DNA from 3 places in the Labrys sp. E2SS-1L genome. Region 1 is predicted to be linked to each of the others. Evidence: predicted binding sites of a transcription regulator. Region 1 holds the regulator's gene; each other region holds the start of a gene.
The links. Region 1 encodes PhoB, which activates phosphate uptake and scavenging genes when phosphate is short. Its sites were predicted from a motif close to TGTCATNNANCTGTCAT; they were not measured.
Positions count from the first base shown of each region.

Region 2: ACIGJE_RS11065 (BtaA family protein) is a predicted target of PhoB. The motif match lies at 2,293-2,309, and genes of this name have one in related genera.
Region 3: ACIGJE_RS15280 (UDP-2,3-diacylglucosamine diphosphatase) is a predicted target of PhoB. The motif match lies at 2,542-2,558, and genes of this name have one in related genera.

Region 1 covers NZ_CP172712.1:1,767,553-1,771,685, reverse strand. The annotation lists gene pstA (phosphate ABC transporter permease PstA) at 1-678, shown strand, start outside; gene pstB (phosphate ABC transporter ATP-binding protein PstB) at 675-1,502, shown strand; gene phoU (phosphate signaling complex protein PhoU) at 1,538-2,257, shown strand; gene phoB (phosphate regulon transcriptional regulator PhoB) at 2,271-2,972, shown strand; gene ACIGJE_RS08105 (RNA polymerase sigma factor) at 3,121-4,133, opposite strand, start outside.
Region 2 covers NZ_CP172712.1:2,386,785-2,390,917, reverse strand. The annotation lists gene ACIGJE_RS11075 (ABC transporter permease) at 1-496, shown strand, start outside; gene ACIGJE_RS11070 (ABC transporter ATP-binding protein) at 608-2,257, shown strand; gene ACIGJE_RS11065 (BtaA family protein) at 2,365-3,636, shown strand; gene ACIGJE_RS11060 (class I SAM-dependent methyltransferase) at 3,633-4,133, shown strand, end outside.
Region 3 covers NZ_CP172712.1:3,304,258-3,308,390, reverse strand. The annotation lists gene ACIGJE_RS15290 (LysE family translocator) at 1-466, shown strand, start outside; gene ACIGJE_RS15285 (glycosyltransferase family 4 protein) at 518-1,582, opposite strand; gene ACIGJE_RS15280 (UDP-2,3-diacylglucosamine diphosphatase) at 1,592-2,407, opposite strand; gene ACIGJE_RS15275 (undecaprenyl-diphosphate phosphatase) at 2,707-3,567, opposite strand; gene ACIGJE_RS15270 (DUF2852 domain-containing protein) at 3,804-4,133, shown strand, end outside.

The sequences.
Region 1 (4,133 bases):
TTCACCAAGGACATGGCCGATGGCGGCCTGCGCAATGCCATCGTCGGCTCTCTCGTCATGGTACTGCTCGCCCTCCTGATCGGTGCGCCGATCGGCATCATGGCCGGCACCTTCCTGGCCGAGGCCGGCCGCGGCAGCAAATTCGCCGATGCGGTGCGCTTCATCAACGACATCCTGCTCTCGGCGCCGTCCATCCTGATCGGCCTGTTCGTCTACCAGATGATCGTGGTGGCGACAGGCGGGTTCTCCGGCTGGGCCGGTGTGGTGGCGCTGGCCATCATCATCCTGCCGGTGGTCGTGCGCACCACCGAGGACATGCTGGCGCTGGTGCCGATCAGCCTGCGTGAAGCCGCCTTTGCCCTGGGATCGCCGATGTGGAAGGTCATCACCTTCGTGACCTGGCGCTCGGCTCGCACCGGTATCGTTACCGGCATCCTGCTGGCCCTGGCCCGCGCCGCCGGCGAGACCGCACCGCTGCTGCTCACGGCCTTTGGCAATTCCAACTGGTCGCTCAATCTCGGCAATGCCTTTGCCAGCTTGCCGGCTGCCATCTACCAGCTCGCGCCCTATCCCGATCCCAAGGCCGTCTCGGTGGCCTGGAGCGGCGCCCTCCTCATCACCGCCGGCGTGTTGGCGCTCAATATCCTGACCCGCTTCGTGCTCGCTCCCAAGAAATGAGTGCTCCCATGTCCGCTACCCCCCAAGCCTCCATCGCGGTTGCCGAACGCCCCCTCGCCGATCCAGCCGCCGCCGTGAAGCTCAAGGTCGAGAATCTCGACTTCTATTATGGCGAGAAGCATGCGCTCAAGGCCATCAATCTCGACATGATCGACCGGCAGGTCACCGCCATGATCGGTCCCTCCGGCTGCGGCAAGTCGACTCTGCTGCGCGTGCTCAACCGCATGTACGACCTCTATCCGGGGCAGACCGCCAAGGGCCGCGTGCTGCTCGACGGCCAGAACGTCATCGGCAAGGAGATCGACCCGGCGGTGCTGCGCGCCCGCATCGGCATGGTGTTCCAGAAGCCCACGCCCTTCCCGATGTCGATCTACGACAACATCGCCTTCGGCGTGCGGCTGCATGAATCCATCTCCAAGGCGGAGATGGACCAGCGTGTCGAATGGTGCCTGACCAAGGCCGCCTTGTGGAACGAGGTCAAGGACCGCCTGCACGCTTCAGCCCTAGGCATGTCCGGCGGCCAGCAGCAGCGCCTGTGCATCGCCCGTACCATCGCGGTGAAGCCCGAAGTCGTCCTGCTGGACGAGCCGACCTCCGCGCTCGATCCGATCTCGACCGCCAAGATCGAGGAATTGATCGACGAATTGAAGCGAGACTTCACCATCGTGATCGTCACGCACAATATGCAGCAAGCGGCGCGCTGCGCGGATGTGACGGCCTTCTTCTATCTGGGCGACCTCATCGAAGTCGGCCAGACCAACAAGATGTTCACCACCCCGAACGACAGCCGTACGCAGGATTACATCACCGGCCGCTTCGGCTGATCCCTCGGCCAGCGTCGAATTCATTTGGAGGCGGCATGTCCGACCATATCGTTACATCCTTCGACCAGGAACTGCGCGAGCTGCGCAACATGATCGCCGAAATGGGTGGCTATGCCGAGAAGAGCGTAGCCGACAGCGTCGAAGCCCTGCTCAAGCGCGACACCCAGCGCGCCAAGGCGGTGATCGATCTCGACGCCGCGATCGACAAGTTGCAGCGCCAGGTCGAGGACAGGGCCATCCTGATCATCGCCAAGCGCCAGCCGCTGGCTCTCGACCTGCGCGAGATCGTCTCGGCCCTGCGGGTGGCCAATGACCTCGAGCGGATCGGCGACCTCGGCAAGAATGTCGCCAAGCGCGTGGTGGCCATCCACAGTCACGCCCAGCCGGCCCAGCTCTTCGGCGGTTTCGACCACATGGCCGACCTGGTACTCGAGCAGCTCAAGCAGGTGCTCGACGCCTTCGCCCAACGCAATGTCGAGGAAGCCCTCTCGGTCTGGCGCTCGGACGGCGAGATCGATGCGATGTATACCTCGCTGTTCCGCGAATTGCTGACCTACATGATGGAAGATCCGCGCAATATCGGCTTCTGCACCCATCTGCTGTTCTGCGCCAAGAACATCGAGCGCATCGGTGACCACGCCACCAACATCGCCGAGACGGTCCACTATCTCGTGACCGGTGAATCGCCGGCCGGAGAGCGGCCCAAGGCGGACAACAGCACCGATCTCGTCGACCTTCCTGTGCCGGCTAAATAACAAGGGATAGGCCATGCCTCCCAAGGTTCTGATCGTCGAGGACGAAGAAGCGCTGACCCTGCTGCTGCGCTACAATCTCGAAGCCGAAGGCTATGAGGTGGATAGTGTCGCACGCGGAGACGACGCCGAGATCCGCTTGCGCGAAAGCGTGCCGGACCTGGTTCTGCTCGACTGGATGTTGCCGGGCCTGTCCGGCATCGAATTGTGCCGGCGCATTCGCATGCGCCCGGAAACCGAGCGCCTGCCGGTGATCATGCTCACGGCGCGCGGCGAGGAAACCGAACGCGTGCGGGGGCTGGCCACCGGCGCCGACGACTATGTCGTCAAGCCCTTCTCCGTGCCCGAGCTCTCGGCCCGCGTGCGTGCCCTGCTGCGCCGGGCCAAGCCCGATCACGTCGCCTCCCTGCTCAAGGCCGGCGACATCTCCCTCGACCGCGAGACCAAGCGCGTCCATCGCGGCAATCGCGAGATCCGCCTCGGCCCGACCGAGTTCCGCCTGCTCGAATTCCTGATGCAGGCACCGGGACGCGTCTTCGCGCGCGAGCAGTTGCTCGACAGCGTCTGGGGCCGCGACGTCTATATCGACGAGCGCACGGTCGACGTGCATGTCGGCCGCCTGCGCAAGGCGATGAACCGCACGCGCGAGATCGATCCGATCCGCACCGTGCGCGGTGCCGGCTATTCCTTCGACGAGACCTTCGCCAAGCAATCCTGAGCGCGTTTCGTGGGCATTGCCCGCTCGCTCCGCTTCGCCAAGGCTGCGTTGCGCCCTCACCACGCTCCTACGGGGAGAGGGTTAGGGGCTGCGCGACGTAGAGAGCAAGAGTGGGCGACGATATCCGCCCTCCTCCCTCGCCGCGCAGTCACGCCGCCAAATCCGCCAGGCGTGCCTGCAGATAGCGGCGGATGGCCGGATCGCTCTCCAGGCCGATCGCCCGCAAATAGGCATTGCGGGCCTCCTCCGGTCTGGCGGCCCGCACCAGCAAGTCCGCACGCGCGGCCCAATAGGGCTGGTAATCGACGATGCGTCCGTCACCGGCGACCTCGTCAAGTGCAGCCAGACCAGCCTGCGGCCCCATGAGGCGGGCGAGCGCCACGGCCCGGTTGATGGCGGCCACTGGAGAAGCTGTCAGCAGAACCAGGGCTTCATACAATGTGACGATCGCGGCCCAGTCCGTCGTCGCGCAGATGCGTCGATGCGCATGGGCCGATTGCAGCGCGGCTTCCAGCTGATAGCGGCCGATCTGGCGGACCTGGCCGGCCCGGGCAAGCAAGGCCTCGGCCTCCTCGATCAGTCCCGCATCCCAGAGCGTGGTGTCCTGCTGCTCCAGCGGAATATAATCGCCGCCCTGGCCGCGGCGCGCCGCCCGCCGCGCTTCGGCGTGCAGCATCAGGGCCAGCAGTCCCAGCACTTCCGGCTCGCCGGGCAGGAGCGAGGCGAGCAGCCGGCCGAGCCAGATACCCTCCGTCGACAGATTGCGCTCGCGGGCATGAGCCCCTTCCGGATCGGCCCAGCCTTCGGCATAGACGGCATAAACGGCCTCCAGCACCGCGTCGAGACGGCCGGGCAACTCGTCGGGCTCCGGGATGCGGAAGGGGATGCCGGCTTGCTTGATCTTGGCCTTGGCCCGCACCAGTCTCTGGCTCATCGCCACGGGCGAGACCAGGAAGGCGCTGGCGATCGCGCCGGCATCGAACCCCAATATCACCTGCAGGATCAGGGGCGCACGCACGGTGGCATCGAGGGAGGGATGGGCGCAGGCGAACATCAGGCGCAGGCGCTCATCGGGCACGGCATGCCGCTCGCCCTGCTCCGAGGCGAGGGCCTCGACATGGCGGCTGACCTCGTCCGCCTTTTCGCCGCGCAGCCTGGCGC
Region 2 (4,133 bases), 620 kb from region 1:
GCGCTTCGTGGAGATCCTCTATTCGCTCCCGTTCATGTTCTTCGTCATCCTGCTGGTGGCTTCGTTCGGGCGCGATTTCTGGCTGATCTTCGTCGCCATCGGCGCCATCGAATGGCTCGACATGGCCCGCATCGTGCGGGGCCAGACCCTGTCCCTGAAACGGCGCGACTTCATCTCGGCAGCCCATGCCCTGGGGCTCAGCGAGGGGGCGGTGATCCGCCGCCACATCATTCCCAACACGCTGAGCCCGGTGCTGGTGTTCCTGACGGTGCGCATTCCCCGCATCATCCTGCTCGAAAGCTTCCTTTCCTTCCTCGGGCTCGGTGTACAGGCACCGCTCACCAGTTGGGGAGCGCTGATCAAGGAAGGCGCCGATTCCATGGAGGCGGCCCCCTACCTGCTGATCTGTCCGGCCATCTTCCTGGTCACCACCCTGTTCTGCCTCAATTTCATCGGCGACGGCCTGCGCGACGCCTTCGACCCCAAAGATCGCTAGAGCGTTTTTCTTTCAGACGGAGGCGCTTTGAACCGCAAAATACTACCGATATCAATACGTTAAAACGCGGGGACGGTTCGGCTTAGCCGCATTTTGCTTAAGGGAAGACCGATGCAACAGACACCTGTGGATCAGGCTACGAAAGACATCCTCCTCGACGTCAGCGGCCTGGAGGTCGACTTCAGCACCCCCGACGGTACGGTCAAGGCGGTCAAGGGCATCGACCTCAAGGTCAGCAGAGGCGAGACCGTCGCCATTGTGGGCGAATCCGGCTCGGGCAAGAGCCAGACCATGATGGCATTGATGGGCCTGCTGGCCGGCAACGGCCAGGTCCGGGGATCGGCCAAATATCGCGGCAGGGAATTGCTCGGCCTGCCGGCGAAGGAGCTCAACAAGGTACGCGGCGACAAGATCACCATGATCTTCCAGGAACCGATGACCTCGCTCGACCCGCTTTACAAGGTCGGGCGCCAGGTAGCCGAGCCGATCGTCCATCATCGCGGCGGCAGCTATAAGCAAGCCCGCAAGAAGGCAGTGGAGCTGTTCAAGCTCGTGGGCATTCCCCATCCCGAGCGGCGGGTGGATGCCTATCCCCATGAGATGTCGGGAGGCCAGCGCCAGCGTGTGATGATCGCCATGGCGCTCGCCAACGATCCCGATCTGTTGATCGCCGACGAGCCGACCACCGCCCTCGACGTCACGGTGCAGGCGCAGATCCTGTCCCTGCTCGCCGATCTCCGGCAGCGCCTGGGCATGTCCATCGTCTTCATCAGCCACGATCTCAACATCGTCCGGCGTTTTGCCGATCGCGTCTATGTCATGCGCCGTGGCGAAGTGGTGGAGACCGGCACCACGCAGGAGGTCTTCGACAATCCCCGGCATGACTACACCAAGATGCTGCTGGCGGCCGAACCGTCGGGCCACAAGGATCCGCCGCGTCCCGATGCTCCCGTGCTGCTCGAGGGCCGCAACATCCGCGTCACCTATCATCTCAGCGGCAGCCTGTTCGGCGGCCACAAGGCGATGGATCTGAAGGCGGTGGACGATGTTTCCGTGCGCCTGCAGCAGGGGCAGACCATCGGAATCGTGGGTGAATCGGGGTCGGGCAAGTCGACCCTGGGCCGCGCCCTGCTGCGGCTGAATACCGGCGAAGGCAACATCCGCTTCGACGGTCGGGACATCTCGCGGGCAAGCGTGCTCGAGATGCGTCCGCTGCGACGCGCCCTGCAATTGGTGTTCCAGGATCCCTACGGTTCGCTTTCCCCCCGCATGTCCGTGGGATCCATCATCACCGAGGGCCTGAGGGTGCATGAGCCGAATCTGTCGGCTGCCGATCGCGACATCAGAGCCATCCAGGCCTTGACCGAGGTTGGCCTCGATCCCACCGCCCGCAACCGCTATCCGCACGAATTCTCGGGCGGCCAGCGCCAGCGCATCGCCATTGCGCGCGCCATGATCCTAAAGCCCAAGGTGGTGGTGCTCGACGAGCCGACCTCGGCGCTCGACCGCTCGGTGCAAAAACAGATCGTCGAGCTGCTGCGCGAGCTGCAGGCCTCCCACAGCTTGTCCTATCTGTTCATCAGCCATGATCTGTCGGTGGTACGCGCGCTGTCCGACTATGTCGTCGTGATGAAGGAAGGGCGCATCGTCGAGGAGGGCCCCACCGCCCAGATCTTCGATGCACCGCGCGAAGCCTATACTCGCACGCTTATGGCGGCTGCACTCGGCAAGGAACGTGTGGAGGCAACAGGTACGGCCTGAGGACCTGTCGCCTGCGCGTCGCTTTGGCGGCCCCTTGTCATCCCCCCGTCATCGCTTGGTCTTATCCGCGAATCCCATCGCACAACCCGGATTCGGCGAAGGAGCGGATGGGCATGACGGATGTGAACAGCATCGGGACACAGGCGCCAGCCAAGAGCCAGGGCCATGTGAAGCAGGCCGTGGAACATCACCGGCTATTGTCGCTGCGCGGCATGCAGGACCGGCTCTTCACCTTGGCTTTCAGTGGCCTCGTCTATGCCCAGATCTGGGAAGATCCCGAGATCGACATGGAGGCGCTGGCTCTCAAATCCGACGACCGACTGGTTGCCATCGCCTCCGGCGGCTGCAATGTGATGAGCTATCTCAAGGCTGGCCCGGCTGCGATCACCGCGGTCGACCTCAACCGCCACCATATCGCCCTCAACCGCCTGAAGATCGCGGCCGCCCGGCACCTGCCCGATCATGCCGCCTTCTACGACTTCTTCGCACGTGCCCACCAGCGCCGCAATGTTTCGATCTACGAGACAGCCCTGCGCTCCCATCTCGACGCCGAGACACGGGCCTATTGGGACGGGCGCGACCTGCTTGGCCGCCGCCGCATCGGCTATTTCGGCAAGAATCTCTATCGTTACGGCCTGCTCGGCCGTTTCATCGGCTTGGGACACCTGATCGGGCGGCTGCATCGCATCGATCCGGCCGACCTCCTGGCCGCCCGTGATCTCGCCGAGCAGCGCCGGGTCTTCGACGAGCGCATCGCGCCCCTGTTCGATCGCCCCCATATCAAATGGCTCACCCGCCGGCGGGCCTCGCTCTATGGCCTGGGCATTCCGCCCGAGCAATATGACGCCCTGGCCGGGGCGGCCGCAGACGGGGAAGGCATTGCCGACGTGCTGCGCGAGCGGCTGGAACGCCTCGCCTGCGATTTCGACCTCAAGGACAATTATTTCGCCTGGCAGGCCTTCGGTCGCGGCTACAAACCCGATGGCGACGGGCCGGTGCCACCCTATCTCGAGCAGACGGCCTACGAGGCCGTGCGCGATCGGGCCGATCGCATCGATGTCCGCCACGTCAATTTGATCGACCACCTCAAGGCCCAGCCGGCAGCCAGCCTCGACGCCTATGTGCTGCTCGATGCCCAGGACTGGATGACCGATGTCATCCTCACCAAGCTGTGGAGCGAGATCACCCGGACGGCTCGCCCCGGCGCCCGCGTGATCTTCCGCACCGCCGCCGAGGAAAGCCTGCTGCCAGGCCGAATTCCCGCCGACCTTTTGGCGCGCTGGTCCTACGACCGCGAGCGCTGCCGGGCCTGGACCGCGCGCGACCGCTCCGCCATCTATGGCGGCTTCCATCTCTACGAGCTGCGAGCCCTCCATTGAGCATCCAGATGCAGGCAGGCGACGCCGCGGCGGCGATGAACCGGATCTATCGCCACCAGCGCTACATCTATGATCTCACGCGCAAATATTACCTGCTCGGGCGGGACCACCTGATCGCCTCGCTCAAGCCGGCAGCGGGTGAAACCATTCTCGAAATCGGATGCGGCACCGGCCGCAACCTCATCGCCGTGGCCCGGCGCTATCCCGCCACGGCGCTCAACGGTTTCGACATCTCGACGGCGATGCTCGAAACGGCTCGACACTCGCTGGACCGCAATGGCCTGGCCCGTGTCAGCGTGGCTCAGGCCGATGCCACCCGTTTCTCGCCCGAACAGTTCGGGCGCAAGGGGTTCGAGCGCATCTATATCTCCTACACGCTGTCGATGATCCCGGATTGGCGCGCCGTGCTGGAACGGGCCGTTGCAGCCCTGGAACCGGGCGGTCGCCTCCTCATCGTGGATTTCGGCCAGCAGGGCGGCCTGCCGAGCTGGTTCAAG
Region 3 (4,133 bases), 1.5 Mb from region 1:
GGCAATGCTGGCGGCCACCGGGGTTTCCACCTTGCTGGCTGCCTATGCCAACGCCATCACCGCCATCAAGATCGGCGGTGGGCTCTATCTCCTCTATCTGGCCGTCAAATCGGCGCGTTCGGCCTTCAAGGCCGGCCAGGACGAAACCAGGCAAGAACGGGGTCCGATCGACTACCGCCGGCTCTACTGGCGTGGCCTGATGCTGCATCTGACCAATCCGAAGTCGATCCTGGCCTGGATCGCCATCATGTCGCTCGGCCTGAAATCGGACGCTCCCGGCTATACGGCCCTGGCCATCATCGTCGGCTGCGCCATGATCGGACTGACGACCTTCGGCGGTTACGCCCTGGTCTTTTCCGCCCGCCCCATGGTTCGCCTCTATCAGAAGGCGCGGCGCTGGATCGAAGCCACGCTGGCATTGTTCTTCGGCCTGGCCGGTATCCGCCTGCTGCTGTCGCGGATGTGAGTCCGGACATCGCCTGGTCATAGGCCGCGCGCCGGGCTCCAACCTTGATAGTCAAACCGGCAGGCTGGCACGGCCCTGCTTGACCGCACTGGCTGGCGCAGGCGTGGTCTTTGCCCGGCTGCAGGCATCCACCACATTGGCGACGAACTGGTGGGCGCAGGCGTCCCAGGAATATTTCAAGGCCTCCGCCCGGGCGTCCGCGGGTTTGAGGTCGAGGCAGGCGCGCGCCGCGACGGCAAGGTCGTTGTCGAGGATGCCGGTCCTGCCGGAGCTGATCACGTCGATCGGCCCCGTCACCGGAAAGGCTGCCACCGGCAGGCCGCTGGCCATCGCTTCGAGCAGGACGATGCCGAATGTATCGGTCAGGCTCGGGAAGACGAAGACATCCGCCGAGGCATAGGCCCTCGCCAGGTCCTCTCCCTCCAGCATGCCGGCAAAATGGACGGCCGGATAGCGCAAGCGCAGCATCTCCAGGGCCGGCCCACCGCCAACCACCACTTTCGAGCCGGGCAGGTCGAGATCGAGGAAGGCCTCGATGTTCTTCTCGACCGCAACCCGGCCGACATAGAGGAAGATCGGTCCCGGCAGGTCGAAGATGCGCACCGGTCTTGGCTGGTACAGTTCGGCATCGACCCCGCGAGACCAGCGCATCAGCCGCTTGAAGCCGCGGGCCGCCAGTTCACGCTCGAGGGCCGGCGTAGAGACCATCGTCCCTGCCCCGGCATTGTGGAAACGCCGGATCCAGCGATAGCTCCAGTCGAGCGGTACCGGAACGCGCGCGGCGAGATATTCGGGAAAGCGCGTGTGATAGCTGGTGGTGAAAGGGCGTCCCTTCTTCAAGCAGGCCCGGCGGGTCAGCAGGCCGATCGGCCCTTCGGTGGCGATATGGACATAATCCGGCTTCTCGGCCTCGATATGCCGCTCGATAGCACCGAGCGGCGGCATGGCAAGGCGGATTTCCGGATAGGATGGCATCGGCACCGACCAGAAGCGATCCGGCGCCAGGAAGTCGATTTCGACGCCCTGTCGCGATGCAGCCGCAGCCGTCTGCTCCAGGGACCGGACGACGCCGTTCACCTGCGGGCGCCAGGCATCGGTGGCGATCAGGATCTTCATGGGACCGGCTCAGGCGGCGCGCTGAGGAACCAGCGTCTCGTCCTGGAGGGCCGGAGGCTTGTCGGCCTGCCGGACCAGTTCGCTCCAGCGCACCAGTTCGAAACGGCCGTCGAAATGCTCGACGATCGCGGTGCAGCTTTCGACCCAGTCGCCGGAATTGATGTAGGTGACGCCATCGAGGTCGCGCAGCGTGGCGTGGTGGATGTGGCCGCAGATGACCCCGTCGCAATTCAAACGCTTGGCTTCCTTGGCCAGGGTTTCCTCGAAATGGCCGATGAAGCTGACGGCGTTCTTCACCTTGAGCTTGGCCCAGGCGGACAGCGACCAGTAGGACATGCCGAGGCGCCGGCGAATGGCGTTCAGCCAGGTATTCACACCCAGGGCCGTGACATAGGCCCAGTCGCCGAGCAGGGCCAGCCACTTGGCGTGGCGCACCACCACGTCGAAGGCATCGCCATGCATTACCAGGTAGCGCTTGCCATCCGCTGCGACATGCACGGTCTGCTCGATGACCTCGATGCCCCCGAAGTGATGTCCGGGGAAATCGCGCAGGAACTCGTCGTGATTGCCCGGAATATAGACCATGCGCGCGCCCTTGCGGGCCTTGCGCAGCAGCTTCTGCACCACGTCGTTGTGGGCCTGCGGCCAGTACCAGCCGCTTTTCAACTGCCAGGCATCGACGATGTCGCCGACGAGGTAGATCGTCTCGGCGTCATAGGCGCGCAGGAAGTCCAGCAGCATGCCGGCCTGGCAGCCACGCGTCCCCAGATGCACATCCGAGATAAAGAGCGCTCGGTAGCGCGTGCCTTCGCTGTCGCTGTTCATGGCACCATCCTCGCCTGGCCCAAAAAACCTGTCGTCGAAACGAAGCATGAGAACGCGGCGCTTGCTTTGATGCGCTTTGCTGCAGACATCAGCGAAATCGACGACGCATCCTGATTGTCACAAACACGATTCAGTTCATGGTTTTATGACAGGCGACATGTCCGAGGGGGATCGCTGCCCATTCGCCCGCTTTTTCTCTGATGGCGTCTTGAGCCGAGACGAAAACAGCTCGATTTGCAAAGACACGCCGAAACAAAGACTTCCAGCAAACAGGCATTCACTCATGAGGGCCTTTCGCTCTAGTGATAGGCAACCCAGAGCACGATGGCACCAAGCACAATGCGGTAGATGATGAAGGGCCAGGTCGAAAAGCGCTCGAGGATGCGCATCAGTCCCCAAAGGGCGGCAAAAGAGGAAATCGCCCCGACCACCAGGCCCACCAGGAGGATCAGCCAGCCTTCAACGGAGAGATGGGCACGCAGAAGCGTGGCGATTTCGTGCAGGCCGGCCAGGGCAATCGCGGGAATGCCCAGAAGGAAGGAAAAGCGTGCCGCCTCCTCGCGCGAGAAACCGCAGAACAGCGACGCCGTCAGGGTCGAGCCGGACCGCGACACGCCGGGGATCAGGGCGCCCACCTGAGCGAGCCCGACGATCAGGGCATCGCGCAATCGCATGTCCTCGACCCGGCGCCGATGGCGAGCCAGGAGTTCGGCAGCAGCGAGCAGGCCGCCCATGACAAGGCAGGCAAGGCCGATCACAGGCAGGGCCCGCAGGGGACTGTGGCAACGATTGAGCGTTGGCGCGAGCAGCAGGCCGGCCAGCACGATCGGCACCGTACCCAGCACCACGCCGACCGCCAGGCGAAATTTCGGGGACATCCAATCCCCCGTGCGTACGGCCGCCAGCGACCCAAGGGTGATCGAGCGGATATCCGTCCAGAAATAGCAGACCACCGCGCACAGGGCCGCAAGCTGCATAGCCGCGGAGAAGGCCGAGCCGGGGTCCTGCCAGCCGAGCAGGGCCGGCACCAATCGCATATGGGCCGTGGAGGAGATCGGCATCAACTCGGTGATCCCCTGGACCACGCCGAGGAAAGCGACCTTTGCCACCCCCAAAGTCATAAAGCCGGTGTCGACGCCGTCGGTGCAAGCGCCACTCATTCCACACCTCAAGGATTGCGCCCGACCCAGCACGCGCACCCACAAAACTTTCGATCGCGGCAACTTTACGGCAGGCCAGCGTCGCCGATGAAATTGCGGTGCGCTTCATGTGACGGCGTGTTGCCGCTGCGGCGAGCGGCAAGATTAAATCGGACACAACTTCGGCTTGTACCCTTGAAGCTGCCCCCAGCCACCCCCAATTGCTCGGGTGCTGGGTTGCAACATGGGAGAGGATAATGACCTCTTGTTCTACGCGTGGCCGCTGGCATCCGCTTCATGTCGTGGCGGTCATCGCCGGCTTTCTGATCTGGTGGCCGCTTGGCCTGGCGGCGCTGGCCTATTTCATCTGGGGCGACCGCTTTCCCCGGGAAAAGGTGCGTGAAGGCTTCGAGCGGGCCAAGGCGGAATTCGCCGGCTTCTCGCGTGATCAGCGCAGCTATGCCGGCCATGGCTGGTCGGCCACCGGCAATGCCGCTTTCGACGACTATCGCCGCGAGACGCTGCGCCGCCTGGAAGAGGAACGCCGGCGCCTCGAGGAAGAAGGCCGCGCCTTCGCCGAATTCGTC